3 regions of the Rhizobium sp. AN5 genome follow, and region 3 is predicted to be linked to each of the others. Evidence: predicted binding sites of a transcription regulator. Region 3 holds the regulator's gene; each other region holds the start of a gene.
What was found. The regulator LexA, encoded in region 3, represses DNA repair genes until DNA is damaged. The targets are predictions, from matches to a motif close to TGTTCNNNNTGTGTTCNG.
Positions count from the first base shown of each region.

Region 1: CRP02_RS21555 (ATP-dependent helicase) is a predicted target of LexA. The motif match lies at 1,478-1,495, and genes of this name have one in related genera.
Region 2: CRP02_RS22155 (putative DNA modification/repair radical SAM protein) is a predicted target of LexA. The motif match lies at 4,199-4,216, and genes of this name have one in related genera.

Region 1 covers NZ_OCMJ01000004.1:1,801,331-1,806,558, forward strand. The annotation lists gene CRP02_RS21545 (efflux RND transporter periplasmic adaptor subunit) at 1-800, opposite strand, end outside; gene CRP02_RS21550 (carboxymuconolactone decarboxylase family protein) at 1,025-1,435, shown strand; gene CRP02_RS21555 (ATP-dependent helicase) at 1,537-4,011, shown strand; gene CRP02_RS21560 (glycosyltransferase family 25 protein) at 4,115-4,927, shown strand; partial or broken gene CRP02_RS21565 (TetR family transcriptional regulator C-terminal domain-containing protein) at 5,091-5,228, opposite strand, start outside.
Region 2 covers NZ_OCMJ01000004.1:1,935,218-1,940,445, reverse strand. The annotation lists gene CRP02_RS22180 (LysR family transcriptional regulator VtlR) at 1-624, opposite strand, end outside; gene trxB (thioredoxin-disulfide reductase) at 649-1,623, opposite strand; gene CRP02_RS22170 (Lrp/AsnC family transcriptional regulator) at 1,878-2,345, shown strand; gene CRP02_RS22165 (glycosyltransferase family 4 protein) at 2,377-3,432, opposite strand; gene greA (transcription elongation factor GreA) at 3,524-4,000, opposite strand; gene CRP02_RS22155 (putative DNA modification/repair radical SAM protein) at 4,222-5,228, shown strand, end outside.
Region 3 covers NZ_OCMJ01000004.1:1,137,573-1,142,800, reverse strand. The annotation lists gene eno (phosphopyruvate hydratase) at 1-1,133, opposite strand, end outside; gene kdsA (3-deoxy-8-phosphooctulonate synthase) at 1,281-2,126, opposite strand; gene CRP02_RS18015 (VOC family protein) at 2,126-3,007, opposite strand; gene lexA (transcriptional repressor LexA) at 3,218-3,940, shown strand; gene CRP02_RS18005 (glutathione S-transferase family protein) at 4,381-5,061, shown strand; gene CRP02_RS18000 (ComEC/Rec2 family competence protein) at 5,081-5,228, opposite strand, start outside.

The DNA.
Region 1 (5,228 bases), 660 kb from region 3:
ACGGCCTCGACCTCACCTTTGAACGTCTCGCCGGGGCGTGAAATCGAGGTGGCCTCTACAGGCATTCCGACGGTAATTGCAGTTGCGAACCGTTCCGGCGCCCAGAAATTGACAAGAATTTGAGAACGGTCATCGATGCCGACGATCGTTGATTGCGTGGTGACATTGTCGCCGATATTGGCGGCCACGATCCCGACAACACCCTCAATCGGCGCGACGATGTCGCGACGCCTGAGGTTCAGCTCGGCGGTGCTCAGCGCGAGTTTTGCGGCTTCCTCGGCAATCTGCGCGTCCAGCACATCAAGGCGGGATACGGATTTCAGGTTACTGTAGGAACTCGATTTTTCGACGGCGCTGCGTAGCGCAACCTGCGCCTTGTCCCGCTCGATCACCTGCTCCTCGTCATCGAGCCGCGCGAGCACCTGCCCCTTTACGACGCGGGCGCCGGATGAAATGCGGATTTCCGAAAGCGTGCCTGATGTCTGCGGCATGACGATGACCGACTGTATGGCCTCGCCACTGCCGATGGCGTTCAGCCTGTCATTGACCGTGCCTTGCTTGACCGGGGCCATCGCCACCAGGGTCGCATTGCCATCACGGCGTGCGGCGCCGGCATTTTGTCCGGATGACGAACCGGGTGTTCCGGCACCGGATGCGGCAACCTCGACCGCGCCGGCCGGTGTTTTGCCGATGCCGATACCCGCGAGCAGATTCCGCGCTTCGGGTGAATAAAACCCCCAAAGACAGAGTCCTGCTCCCGCCACAGCAAGACAGACACCCACCTGTTTCCACACCCGCATACATTTCTCCGATTATCCGCACAGCATAAACCCGCCCCGAAAAGAGCTTTCGGAACGGTAGAAGTATTCCCGCATGCCTTAACGAAGGCAACGCACAAATCCGTTCCTTACATAATTGTAATTTGTGATGAATTGTCGTCGAAAGCGCACTGACGGCCATTTCTGTCGCAAACATTCGCCAATCCGCTAATCTGCAGCTTAAATAGCCATGACCGGAGGAATGCATGAGCACCGTAACGAAAGCCGAAAATCCCGAAGCCAACCCGCGCGTCAAGGCTGTGTTCGACGATATCCGCGCAACGCGGAAATCGGATTTCATCAACAATATGTGGCTCTACCTCGCCTTCGACCCCGATCTTCTGGAAAAGACCTGGGCCGAGGTCAAGGCGGTGATGGCCACACCTTCAGCGCTCGATCCGCTGGTGAAGGAAATGCTTTATATCGCCGTTTCCGTCACCAATGGCTGCTCCTATTGCGCCCACTCCCATGCCGCGGCTGCAAAAGCCAAGGGCATGACGGGCGAACAGCATGCCGATCTTATGCGGGTCATCGCCCTTGCCGCCAAGACCAACCAGCTGGCCGTGGCGCTGCAATTGCCGGTGGACGCGGCTTTTGATGCCGACAGGCGGGCCTGAGACGAAAAAACGTCTTGGAATAGGCGTTTTGACGGATGATACCGGAATAAAAGCAGAACACGGTTCTAGCCTTTATATCCCGAATCACTACATTGGGCCGCATGAGCAACAGTTTTGACGATATGCCGTTCTTCGACGAAGAACCTGAGACGCCGCGCAAGGCGACGAACAATGCCGATGCAGGCAACGCCGGCGGGCTTGGCATTGCCGCGCGCGCCATGGCGGCACGCGATCAGGCACGGCCCACGCCCGACTATCTTTCCGGCCTCAACCCGGAACAGCGCGAGGCCGTGGAGACACTGGACGGCGCGGTTCTGGTGCTTGCGGGCGCCGGCACCGGCAAGACCCGCGTTCTGACCACCCGCATCGCCCATATTCTGGCGACCGGACGCGCCTATCCAAGCCAGATTCTGGCCGTGACCTTCACCAACAAGGCCGCCCGCGAGATGAAGGAACGTATTGGCGTTCTGGTCGGCGGCGCGGTTGAGGGCATGCCCTGGCTCGGCACCTTCCACTCCATCGGTGTCAAGCTCTTGCGTCGCCATGCCGAACTCATCGGCCTGAAGTCTGATTTCACCATTCTCGACACCGACGATGTGGTGCGGCTGATCAAGCAGCTCATCCAGGCCGAAGGTCTTGATGACAAGCGCTGGCCGGCCAAACAATTCGCCGGCATGATTGACGGCTGGAAGAACAAGGGACTGACGCCGCCGGATATTCCCGAGGGCGATTCCCGCGCCTTTGCCAATGGCAAGGGCCGCGAACTTTACACGGCCTATCAGAACCGGCTGAAAACGCTGAACGCCTGCGATTTCGGCGATCTTCTGCTGCACCCGATCAGCATCTTCCGCCGCAATCCAGATATTCTGAAGGAGTACCACCAGAAATTCCGCTACATTCTGGTGGACGAGTATCAGGACACCAATACGGCGCAATATATGTGGCTCAGGCTTCTCGCCCAGCGCCCCAAAGGCGAGCCGCAAAACGTCTGCTGCGTCGGCGACGACGACCAGTCGATCTATGGCTGGCGCGGCGCCGAAGTGGACAACATCCTGCGCTTCGACAAGGATTTTCCCGGTGCCAAGGTCATCAAGCTGGAGCGTAACTACCGCTCAACCGAGCATATTCTCGGCACCGCCGGCCATCTGATCGCCCATAATGAAGGGCGTCTCGGCAAGACCCTGTTCACCGAGCGCAGCAGCCCCGACGATGAGAAGGTCGTGGTGCATGCGGCCTGGGATTCCGAAGAGGAAGCCCGCGCCGTCGGCGAGGAGATCGAGCAGCTTCAGCGCAAGAACCACAAGCTGAACGACATGGCCATTCTCGTTCGCGCCTCCTTCCAGATGCGCGAGTTCGAAGACCGTTTCGTCACGCTTGGCCTCAATTACCGCGTCATCGGCGGTCCGCGCTTTTATGAGCGTCTCGAAATCCGCGATGCCATGGCCTATTTCCGCCTTGTCTGCCAGCCAGCCGACGATCTGGCCTTCGAGCGCATCGTCAACACCCCCAAGCGCGGGCTGGGCGACACGACCATCCGCAATCTGCATGATTACGCCCGCGCCCGCGACATTCCGATGCTGGCAGCGGCAACGGACATCATCGAGACCGACGAGTTGAAACCCAAGGCGCGCAAGGCGCTGTTCGACGTAGTACAGGATTTCCGCCGCTGGCAGGGGCTTCTGGAAAACACCGAACACACCACACTTGCCGAGCAGATCCTTGACGAAAGTGGCTATACCGCCATGTGGCAGGCCGACAAGACGGCGGAAGCGCCCGGTCGGCTGGAAAACCTGAAGGAACTCATACGCTCGATGGAGGCCTTCGAGAGCCTGCGCGGTTTCCTCGAGCATGTCGCTCTCGTCATGGATGCCGAGCAGAACGAAAATCTCGATGCCGTTTCCATCATGACGCTGCATTCCGCCAAGGGGCTGGAATTCGACACAGTCTTCCTTCCCGGCTGGGAAGAAGGTCTGTTCCCGCATCAGCGGGCGTTGGACGAAGGCGGCCGCTCCGGTCTGGAGGAAGAACGTCGTCTAGCCTATGTCGGCATCACCCGCGCCAAGAAGCTGTGCCATATCTGGTTCGTATCGAACCGGCGTATCCATGGTCTGTGGCAATCCACCCTGCCCTCGCGTTTTCTCGATGAACTGCCGCCGGCCCACGTGGATGTCGCGGCATCTGACACCAATTACGGCGGTTACGGCGGACGCGGCGGTTATGGCCAGTCCCGTTTCGACAAGGCAGAACCCTTCGCCAACAATTACTCCACCCCCGGCTGGAAACGTGCCCAGGCCAACAAGTCCGACGCGACCCGCGATAACTGGGGCACACGCTCCGGCCATGCGGTGGAGCGGATCGGTTATGGCGAAAGCGGCCCCCGCGCCCGCACGATCGACGGCGAACTGGTGGCCAAATCGGTTGCCGACACACCGTCGAAATTCGTGGTCGGAGACCGCGTTTTCCATATCAAATTCGGCAATGGCAACATCTCCGCCATCGAGGGTAACAAGCTGACCATCGATTTTGACCGCGCCGGACAAAAGCGCGTGCTGGATGGATTTGTGGAAAAGGTTTGATTCGGCAACGATGAGTGCACGAACGCGGCTTTTTCCGTAGCCCGCGTCACGCCGTTGCAATAAAGGAGTTGCAACAGGGTGCAGAAACCGGGCGAGGACTGCTTTGCATATTTTACCGAAAAGCGGGCGCAAGCTTGCCGTTTTCCTGATCAATATGGACAGCGCCACCAAGCGCCTCGAGGACATGAACGCACGTCTCGACGCCATCGGGCTGAAGGCAGAGCGGGTCCCGGGCGTCAATGGCCGCGAGCTGAATTATCCGATCCCGGAATTCAGCGAGCTTTCCTACATGCTCATGCATGGCCGCCGCACCTCGCCGCCGGAAATCGGCTGCTATCTCAGCCATGTCGCCTGTGCCAACCGGTTCATGGGCAGCGATGCCGACATCGCGCTCATCCTTGAAGACGATGTCGTCTTCGAGAAGGATTTCCTGGAAGCAATCGACGAGGCGATAGTGAATGGAAGCGACTGGGATCTGCTTCGGCTGACCACGGTCAGCAACGGCCGCAAGTTTCCGTTCCGCAACCTCGTTGGCGGGCGCTCACTCGCCATTGCGTTGACGCGGGAAAAGGGTTCGGGGGCATATCTCGTCAACCGCCGCGCCGGCAAATGGATCTCGAAGCTCATCCCCATGCGGCTTGCCTACGATATTGCCTTCGATCTGGAATATCTCGCTGGCCTGAAGGCGGCCTTCATTTACCCACTCTGCGCCACACAGGATGCGGACGGGGAAAGCCAGATCCAGAACAATCTGCGGATATACCGTCTGCCCCGCTGGCGCTACTTCACCGTGCTGCCCTACCGCGCATTTCTGGAAACCAGCCGTTTCCTCATGCGCAGCCTCCGCTTTGCCGTTGCCAAGCTGAGCGTTGCGCTGGAGCGCGGCAAGGGCAAGACCCTTCCCACCGGCAATTGACTGCGCTGGCCTACACTTCGCCGGGCGTGAACCCAACCAGATAGACCGCAGCGATCACAGCTGCGAGAGTGAAAATCGAAATGACGAAAATCGTCATCCGGTTCAATGGTTTGCGCGTCGTTTTCTTCATGTTGGAATAATGCGAAGCGCGCTTACTGGTTCCCTACGGATTGTCAGCTTTTGTGTTCGGTAACCTGTGAGACAGGTAATCCCGCATCTGCTCCATTGCCTCCTCGCGCGTCAAACAACCGGACTGCAATCCTGAGCGCAACCAGAGGCCGTCGATAAGCGAGGTGATCCC
Region 2 (5,228 bases), 800 kb from region 3:
TTCCAGCCAGTTGACATCAAGCAGATAGTTGGGTGCCGGTTCGCCGAAGGAGATGATGCGGTGGTTGTCCAGATCCTCGATCGACTGCGGCTCGCCGTGGCGGTTGATGTAGGACGGCGCCGCATAGACGTGCATGTGCACCGTGAACAGCTTGCGCTGGATAAGGTCGGACTGTTGCGGCTGGCGCAGGCGGATGGCGCAATCGGCGTGGCGCATGTTCACATCCAGCTCCTCATTGTCGAGGATCAGCTGGATCGACATTTCCGGATAGAGCTGCAGGAATTCCTGCACCTTGTCCGTCAACCAACCCTGGCCGAGACCAACCGTCGTCGTCACGCGCAGCTTGCCGCTCGGCTTCTCTGTCGTTTCGGTCAGTTGCATCTTGACGGTTTCGAGCTTCAGCAACACGTCATGGGCGGTGCGATACAGCAGTTCGCCCTGCTCGGTGAGGATGAGACCTCTGGCGTGGCGGTGAAACAGTTTCACGCCAACATCCTGTTCCAGCGCGCTGACCTGGCGGCTGATGGCCGACTGGGACAAATGCAGCTTGTCGGCAGCGTGGGTGAAAGACCCCGCTTCGGCTGCGGCATGAAAAATGCGCAGTTTATCCCAGTCCAATGGCATTGCCATGCCTATCCTGCCTTTCGGTTATTCGGCTGCTACCGCAAGCGGCTGCTGCGCGGTGAGGTACCGTTCTGCTTCGAGGGCGGCCATACAGCCCATACCGGCGGCGGTGATGGCCTGACGGTATATGTCGTCGGTAACGTCGCCGGCGGCGAAAATACCTTCCACGTCGGTAGCGGTGGAATCGGGCGCGGTCCACATGTAGCCATTGTCCTTGAGCTTCACCTTGCCCTTGAACAGTTCGACGGCCGGCGCGTGGCCGATGGCGACGAATACGCCGTCGATGGGCGTGTCGCTGATCACACCGGTCTTGGTGTCACGCAGCCGCACACCCGAGACGGACGGCGGCATGGGCGGCTTGGCGGGAGCGCCGGTGATTTCGGCGATTTCCGTGTTCCACAGGATCTTGACGTTTTCCTTGGCGAAAAGCCGTTCCTGAAGGATTTTCTCCGAGCGGAAGCTGTCGCGGCGGTGCACGACGGTTACGGACTTGGCGATATGGGCGAGATAGAGCGCTTCCTCAACGGCAGAGTTGCCGCCGCCAACCACGATCACATCCTTGTTGCGATAGAAGAAACCGTCGCAGGTGGCGCAGGCGGAAACGCCGAAGCCCTGAAAGTGCTGCTCACTCTCGATACCGAGCCACTTGGCCTTTGCGCCCGTTGCGATGATCAGCGTGTCAGCGGTCCAGACCTGACCGGAATCGGTCTTGACCACGAAGGGGCGGGTGTTGGTTTCGACTTCGGTCACGAGGTCGCTGACGATTTCCGCACCCACATGCGTCGCCTGCTTCAGCATCTGGTCCATCAGCCAGGGGCCCTGGATCGGATCGGCAAAGCCCGGATAGTTTTCGACATCGGTGGTGATCATCAGCTGGCCACCCTGTTCCATGCCGGCAATCAGCACGGGTTTCAGCATTGCGCGGGCCGCGTAGATCGCCGCGGTATAACCGGCGGGACCAGAGCCAATGATCAATACCTTGGTATGGCGGGCAGACATGGAAACAATCCTTTTTAAAGTAGCGGGGCCTTTCGGCAGCAGAACATTCCAGCCGCATCACGGTGGACAGGCCGCAACCCCTTCGTTGCCCGGTATTTAAGGTTGTCTAGTGCCTTTATTCAAGGGCAGCCTTGCGTTACCAACAAGGCAGTTGTGGATGCGCGCGCAATTTTGTGACCGGCCGGCGGCATATTGTTGCGAATCCTGCGCCTGGTAGTACAAGGAAGTTCTCCGGCTTAACGAGGAACCTCTCCGTGACCAGCGTCGAACTCGATGCCATCGATCTGAAAATCCTGCGCGAATTGCAGCGCGACGGGCGCATGACCAACGTGGAGCTGGCCGAACGGGTCGGTATTTCCGCGCCGCCGTGCCTCAGGCGCGTCCGCAAGCTGGAAGAAGCTGACGTGATCGAGGGTTATCACGCCATGTTGAACGCGCCGAAGCTCGGTTTCGATCTCGTTGCCTTCTGCATGGTCGGCCTCAAGCGCCAGTCGGACAGCAATCTGAAAGCCTTTGCAGCGGCGACGGCCGGATGGTCGCTGGTGCGCCAGGCCTGGATGGTATCCGGCGAAAGTGATTTCCTTCTGCATTGCATCGCCAGAAACCTGACCGAGTTTCAGGATTTCGTCATCGAGGTTCTGACAGCGGACGAAAACGTCGACACCGTGCGCACCATGCTCACCATCCGTCAGGTCAAGCGCGTCGGTCTGGTGGAAATCTGATCGGCGGACCTTTGAGTGATTGCGCCGGCGCTTACCCGCGCCGCAACGCGTCGTAGATCGTGCCGAGGCTTGTCGCCTCTTTTTCCAGCGGAAATGCAGTGCGCACATGCGCAAGTCCGGCGCGGGCATGGTCCCTGGCGAGAGCAGGATCGGCAAGATAGGTTTTAATGGCATCCCGCAGGGACGCGTAGTCGCCGGCCTCAACGACCATGCCGGTCTCGCCCTTGACGATCATTTCCTCATAGGCGCCGGCATTGCTGGCAACGACAGCCGTCTCAGACGCCATGGCTTCCAGTGGCGTCAGGCCAAAGCCCTCGTTGCGTGACGGCGCGACATAGAGGGTCAGCCGCCGATACCAGGGCTTGATGTCGTCCACCTCGCCCTGAAACGCGATGCGGTCCGCAAGACCGGCTGCTGCGACATCGGCCACGAGCTTGTCGGCGAAGGCCTTGTGCTCTCCCGTCACGCGGCCGGAAACGACGGCCGTCCATTCGGGATAGTCGGGCAGGAGTTCGATCATGGCGCGCACGAAAAGGTCTGTGCCCTTCTGGTGGCGCACCCGTCCAAAACATCCGATGAGATATTGCCCCGGCAGGCCGGTCGAAGCGACCGTATCCTCCGGGCCGGTTGCGGGGTGAAACAGCTCGGTATCGACGCCATGCATGACGACGCTGTGTGGTACTTCCAGAAACGAGCCTGAGCGGCCGCTTGTCGCGACGACCGCATCCATTTTCGAAATCAGAAAGCGGGTATAGGCGGAATGTCGCCTTTGCGCCGCCGAGGTGAACATCAGCTTCACCTGCATGCGCAGCACGTCACGCATGAGAATGCCCGGCAACATTTCGAGATTGCGGCGGGCGTGCCAGATGCGCGGACCGCTGAGCGGGCCGTTTTGCCAGAGCCGCCACAGATCACGGAAGCGCACATGTGGCAGATGCTGCGGCAGGCCCGGGCCGATGACGGCCACTTTCTGACCCAGCCGGTTTTGTACCGGAATAAGCTGAACGATGGTGGAGGTAACGCCGGAGAGCCTGCGCTTGAAGTTCGGCGCAAGCACCTGCACATCTTTCAGACTGGCGTGGGACAAGATGGGCTTCCGTCTTTGCGGCTAAGGCAGGATGTTCAGTTCAGGATATCAATGCAATGCGCCCCAGGGGCGCATTGCATGAAAGGGCAGATCAGCCCCACTGTACGGCGAGAATCTCGTAACCCTTGGCGCCGCCCGGTGCGTTGACTTCGATGCTGTCACCGACTTCCTTGCCGATGAGGGCGCGGGCGATGGGCGAGGAAATGGAAATGCGTCCAGCCTTCACATCGGCTTCCTGGTCGCCAACGATCTGATAGATTCTTTCCTCGTCGCTATCCTCGTCGATCAGCTTGACGGTGGCGCCGAACTTGATCTTGGAACCGGACATCTTGGACAGGTCGATGACTTCCGCGCGTGCGGTCAGATCTTCGAGTTCGGTGATGCGGCCTTCGTTATGGCTCTGGGCTTCCTTGGCAGCGTGGTATTCGGCGTTTTCCGAAAGGTCGCCATGGGCGCGCGCCTCCGCAATTGCCTCGATGATACGGGGACGCTCCTCCTGCTGGCGAAAGCGCAGCTCCTCCTGCAGCTTGATGAATCCACCGTGCGTCATCGGTACTTTTTCTACCATTTTTTTATCCTTCGCAGTCCTGTCGCTTTACTTGCAGACACAAAAAGAAACAGGTTCCGGAGGGGAACTCCGGAACCATGCCAAAATCATAACTAAGCCGACTATATCAGAAGACGACAGCGAAATGCCAGCAAATTTGAGACGGGCATTTTCTTGCATTCGTTCAGGGCTTTAACAGATGAGATTGACATTTTTCAATAGAACATATAGTGAACATAACCATGAAGAAGTCAATCAGGCAACGGCTGGCCATTCTTTCCGATGCGGCCAAATACGATGCGTCCTGTGCCTCCAGCGGCACGACGAAACGCAGCTCTGCTGCATCCGGCGGACTTGGCTCCACGGAGGGGTCGGGCATATGCCATGCCTATGCGCCAGATGGGCGCTGCATTTCGCTCCTGAAGATACTGCTCACCAATTTCTGCATCTATGATTGCGCCTATTGCATCAATCGTTCTTCGAGCAATGTCGAGCGGGCGCGGTTTACTGCCGAGGAGGTGGTGTGGCTGACGCTGGAGTTCTATCGGCGCAACTATATCGAGGGGCTGTTTCTCTCTTCCGGCATTATCCGCTCGTCCGATCATACGATGGAAGAGATGGTGCGGGTGGCGCGGGAACTGCGCGTAACACATGGCTTTCGCGGCTATATCCATCTGAAATCCATTCCCGAAGCATCGCCAAAGCTTATTGAGGAAGCGGGGCTTTACGCCGACCGGCTGTCGATCAACATCGAATTGCCGACCGATAGCGGCGTCAGCCGTTTTGCGCCGGAAAAGCAGCCCGCCAATATCCGCCGCTCGATGGCCGATATCCGCCTGAAGATCGAGGAGGCGGGGGAGCCGACTGTCAGGACGCGAAAGACCAAACGTTTTGCGCCTGCCGGACAGAGCACGCAGATGATCGTGGGGGCGGATGGGGCTGATGACAGCACCATTCTGTCCACCAGCGCCCGGCTTTATGGCAGCTATGGTTTGCGGCGCGTCTATTATTCGGCTTTCAGCCCCATTCCGGATTCGTCGAAGAACCTGCCGCTCATCAAACCGCCTTTGATGCGGGAACACAGGCTTTATCAGGCCGACTGGCTTTATCGTTTTTATGGGTTCGACATTGGTGAAATAACCGCGATCGGCGGTAACGGTATGCTCGATCTCGATATAGATCCGAAGCTTGCCTGGGCGCTGAAAAATCGCGACCGTTTTCCGGTGGACGTGAACGTGGCGGATCGTGA
Region 3 (5,228 bases):
GCGAGATCGGCGATGGTGGAATCTTCCGTTTCGCCCGAGCGGTGCGACATGACGGCGGTGTAACCTGCCTTGTGCGCCGTTTCGACTGCGTCCAGCGTCTCGGAAAGCGAACCGATCTGGTTGACCTTGACGAGGATGGAGTTGGCGACACCCATCTTGATACCGTCGCGAAGGCGGGCTGAGTTGGTGACGAAAAGATCGTCGCCCACCAGCTGGCACTTGTTGCCAATGAGATCGGTCAGCGCCTTCCAGCCATCCCAGTCGTCTTCAGCCATGCCGTCTTCAACGGAGATGATCGGATACTTCGCCACGAGCTCGGCGAGGTATTCGGCCTGCTCGATCGGCGAACGGGTCTTGCCTTCGCCTTCATAAACGTAATTGCCGTTCTTGAAGAATTCGGTCGCGGCACAGTCGAGACCGATAAACATGTCGTCGCCCGGACGGTAGCCAGCCTTTTCGATCGACTTCATGATGAAATCGAGTGCTGCCGGCGCGCTTTCGAGACCCGGTGCAAAACCGCCCTCATCGCCGACATTGGTGTTGTGGCCCTGTGCGGACAGTTCTTTTTTCAGCGTATGGAAGACTTCGGAGCCCATGCGCACGGCTTCGCGAATGTTTTCTGCGCCGACCGGCAGGATCATGAATTCCTGGAAGTCGATGGGGTTATCGGCATGCGCGCCACCGTTGATGATGTTCATCATCGGAACCGGCAGCAGATGCGCGTTCGGGCCGCCGACATAACGGTAAAGCGGCAGGCCGGAGGCTTCAGCGGCAGCCTTCGCAATGGCAAGCGACACGCCGAGGATGGCGTTGGCGCCGATGCGAGACTTGTTCGGCGTGCCGTCGAGCGCGATCATCATCTGGTCGATCTGGATCTGGTTTTCAGCGTCGAAACCGCCGATGGCGTCGAAGATTTCCGTATTGACGGCTTCGACCGCCTTTTCCACGCCCTTGCCGAGATAACGCTTGCCGCCATCGCGCAGCTCAACCGCCTCATGCGCGCCGGTGGAGGCGCCGGAGGGAACGGCGGCACGGCCCATGGAGCCGTCTTCGAGATAAACGTCGACTTCAACGGTCGGATTGCCGCGGCTGTCGAGAATTTCGCGCGCGATGATATCGGTAATGGCAGTCATGGTCTCTCCCTTGGGAATGGAACAGATATTTTCCGTCGCCTGTCTTAGACGATGGCGAAGAAATTACAATGACGGTGGGCAGCGGAAACGGCCCGCCCGCCATTAAAATCGATTGGCACAAAAGTGCCCGCCGTAACGGTCAGCCGATCAGGCTTTCGTAATCGCGTCGAAAGCCAGAAGCTTTTCGAGCAGTTTCGGCATGTCCTTCAGGTGGACCATGTTAGGGCCGTCTGACGGCGCATTGTCCGGATCCTCATGGGTCTCGATGAAGAGGCCAGCCACGCCAACCGCAACGGCCGCACGCGCCAACGTCTCGACGAATTCGCGCTGGCCACCTGTGGAGCCGCCCTGCCCGCCCGGCTGCTGCACCGAATGGGTGGCGTCGAACACGACAGGTGCGCCGAGCGCTGCCATGATCGGCAACGAGCGCATGTCGGAAACCAGCGTGTTGTAACCGAAGGACGCGCCGCGCTCGCACAACATCACATTCGCATTGCCGCTCTCATTCAGTTTGGCAAGCACGTTCTTCATGTCCCAGGGCGCCAGAAACTGGCCTTTCTTGACGTTGATGACGCGGCCGGTTTTGGCGGCGGCAACGAGAAGATCGGTCTGGCGGCTTAGGAACGCCGGAATCTGCAGCACGTCCACCACCTCGGAAACGATGGCGCATTGCTCTTCCGTGTGGATGTCGGTCAGAACAGGAAAACCGAATTCCTTCTTGAGATCGGCAAAAACCTGCATCGCGTTATCCAGGCCGATGCCGCGTTTGCCGGAAAGCGAAGTGCGGTTCGCCTTGTCGAAAGAGGACTTGTAGACAAGCCCTATTCCAAGCTTGTCGCAAAGCTCCTTCAGGACGCCAGCGATCATGAAGGCATGTTCGCGGCTTTCCATCTGGCAGGGGCCGGCAATCAGCGAAAACCGCTCGGTATTCGAGAAGGAAACCTTGCTGGCGCCGTCGCCGGCAGTGACTTTAAGATTGTTCGTAACGCTCATCATTTTTCCTCGAAGGCGAAGGCAACACCCTGACCGGGTGCTACGGGCACCACCAGACGGCCGTCCGCTTTTGCGCAGGACACGCCATTAGCAGCAAGCACCGCTTCTGTCACGGCAAGATCGTGTGACGAAAAGACGATGCCCGCGCCGCGCAATCCGCCTTCGTTGCCATCCTGAGCATTCAGGGCCTGCCCGCTGAAAGGCGGTTTTCCGGTCAATCTGATGCTGGCGTTGCCGGTTGCGAAAACCATATCACCGCCCGGAGACAGTTTGCCTTCACAGCCAAACACCGTCTCGATCAGGCCCGCCACCTTCGCATCGCCGCCAGAAAACAGGACGATTTCACTGAGGCCGGTGACACCATTGGCGTGGCGCTCCAGCATGGTGCGATCGCCCGGCAGGGCTTGAAGCCGCTGACAACTGAACAAAAAGAAATCCGCGGCCGCCCCGCTTGCCGCAAAAGCCAGCCGGAACGCCGCCTCGCCTTGCGAGCCATCCGGCATCCGAACAGGCCGCGAAAACTCGAAAACATCGCCCGCCGAAAGGCCGGCTGCCCGAAACCGCTCATGGTCAATCAAGGCGTCTTCGGTCCTGGCGACAAGAGCCGAAAAACCCTCCTGCCCGTCCCGTTGCCGGAAGGCCACATCCCTGCCCGTGAACACATCACCCCTCTCTATCGAGGCATTATATTTAGCCGGATCAGCAATTGAGAGCGGCTCCAGATACGTGCCATCGGCGAAAAATACGCAGGCATTTTCGGTGCCGAAAGGATGCAGAGCCTCCGGCGCAACCGTAAAGCCAAGACTGACGAGGCGCTTCACGGCGACGCCTATGACTTCCACGGGCAAAACGAGATGGTCAACGCTATAGGGTTTCGTCATGACATGTATCCTGCTGGCCTTCCGCCCGGAGCATGCCGGGACGGTTTCGACCGCACAAAAGCACAATTGCGTGCTGTGAGGCAAATCATCACAGCAACAGATGCCACCTTCACGAAATTTTAGGGGATTGCAGAACACATATGGAACATATAGTGTTCGTTCTGTATTTGTTTCGCGACTTCCACTACGATTCTAAAGGGTGTTTTCCTCATGCTCACGCGCAAACAGCAGGAATTGCTTCTCTTCATTCATGAACGAATGAAAGAGTCCGGCGTGCCGCCCTCCTTCGATGAAATGAAGGACGCACTCGATCTTGCTTCGAAATCCGGCATCCACCGCCTGATAACCGCTCTCGAAGAGCGCGGGTTCATTCGTCGGCTACCGAATAGGGCTCGGGCGCTGGAAGTCATCAAGCTGCCCGAGGCTTATACGCCGGGCGCAAGGCCGCAGCGCGGCTTTTCGCCAAGCGTTATCGAAGGCAGCCTTGGCAAGCCCAAGACGCCGGAACCGGCCCCCGCCCCCAAGACGCCGGCCAACGATCTGGGCGGGGCTGTCACCGTGCCGGTCATGGGCCGCATCGCTGCGGGCGTGCCGATTTCCGCCATCCAGAACAACACCCATGATGTGGCCGTGCCAGTGGACATGCTTGGCACGGGCGAACATTACGCTCTTGAGGTCAAGGGTGATTCGATGATCGAGGCCGGCATTTTCGACGGCGACACAGTCATCATCCGCAACGGCAACACCGCCAATCCCGGGGATATCGTTGTGGCTCTGGTGGATGACGAGGAAGCCACGCTGAAGCGCTTCCGCCGCAAGGGAGCCTCCATTGCGCTCGAGGCGGCAAACCCAGCCTATGAGACCCGTATCTTCGGGCCGGACCGGGTGAAAATTCAGGGCAAGCTGGTGGGGCTGATCCGCCGCTACCATTGATCTTATCGAACCGAATGTATTCACTTTACAATAGGCGTCATCGTGAAGATGGCGCCTATAATAGTTTTGGCTGTTTCCAAACGTGGCGTGCTTTTGCGGGTGCACGAGGATATGCACCATTCAGCCTATGCGCGTTGCCCTTTCTAAACTGAGCTCCTGCTCCATACAGATGCTTCGGTCTAGCTACAGGCGTGGTGGCGAATGGGCTGCTCTCTGTAATTGTCGAAGTGATCCCATCCGCTGTTTTTTAGCAACGTAGTTCTGTCGTGCTGCGCAGTCAGTTTCTAGTCATCACCAAAGGGTGACTTATCGCGAGGCGCGCTCTCAGCGACCCCACATCACCATTCATCAACGGCGTTTATGGGAGCCATGGATAATTTTCGATATTCCATGAACGCTTGGCAGGTGTAGAAATGCGCGTCATATCCGGGAGATACGCCATGTACGATCTTTATATAGCCAACAAGAACTATTCTTCATGGTCGCTGCGGCCGTGGGTATTGATGCGCACGCTCGGTATCGCCTTTGATGAAAAGCTCATTCCGTTCGGTGAAGGCGTCTCCTTCTCCTCCTTTTCGCCGACGGGCAAGGTGCCCTGCCTGGTCGACGAGGGTATGACGGTTTGGGAAACGCTTTCGATCGTCGAATATCTTGCCGAAAGACACCAGGGCGTCTGGGCAAGCGACAAGCATGCGAGGGCTTGGTCGCGTTCGGCCGCGAGTGAGATGCATGCCGGCTTTTCGTCGCTGCGCAATCTTTATCCCATGTCGGTGGGCATTCGGGTCAAACCCAGGGGTGGCGATGCCGGGCTTAAGGCCGATATAAAGCGGATCGATGCGTTGTGGAGCGAGGGTCTCACGAAATTCGGCGGGCCGTATCTTGCCGGTCAGAAATTCACGGCGGTCGATGCTTTCTTCTGCCCGGTTGCATTCCGTTTCCAGACCTATGGCAGCGCGGATCTTTCGCCAGCAGCGAAAGCCTATTGCGACCGGCTGCTCGCCCTGCCTGCCATGCAAGAATGGTACGAGGCCGGTTTGAAGGAGAGCTGGCGGGACGCTGGTCATGAAGAGGAAGTTGGCGGGATAGGCGAATTGACTGAAGATCTGCGCGCAATGGCCTGATGATCTACGTTTGCGGCGGTCATTGCGACGCCGCCAGCAGCCGGATGATGGGCTGCGGCAGATCACGGTCGAAACGTCCGCACTTCCAGTCGTAATAACGGTGCTGGCTCCAGGGCCTGTCCGTTCCGGCGATTGCGGCGCGCAGCCCGCTCGCCACACCCTCCTCC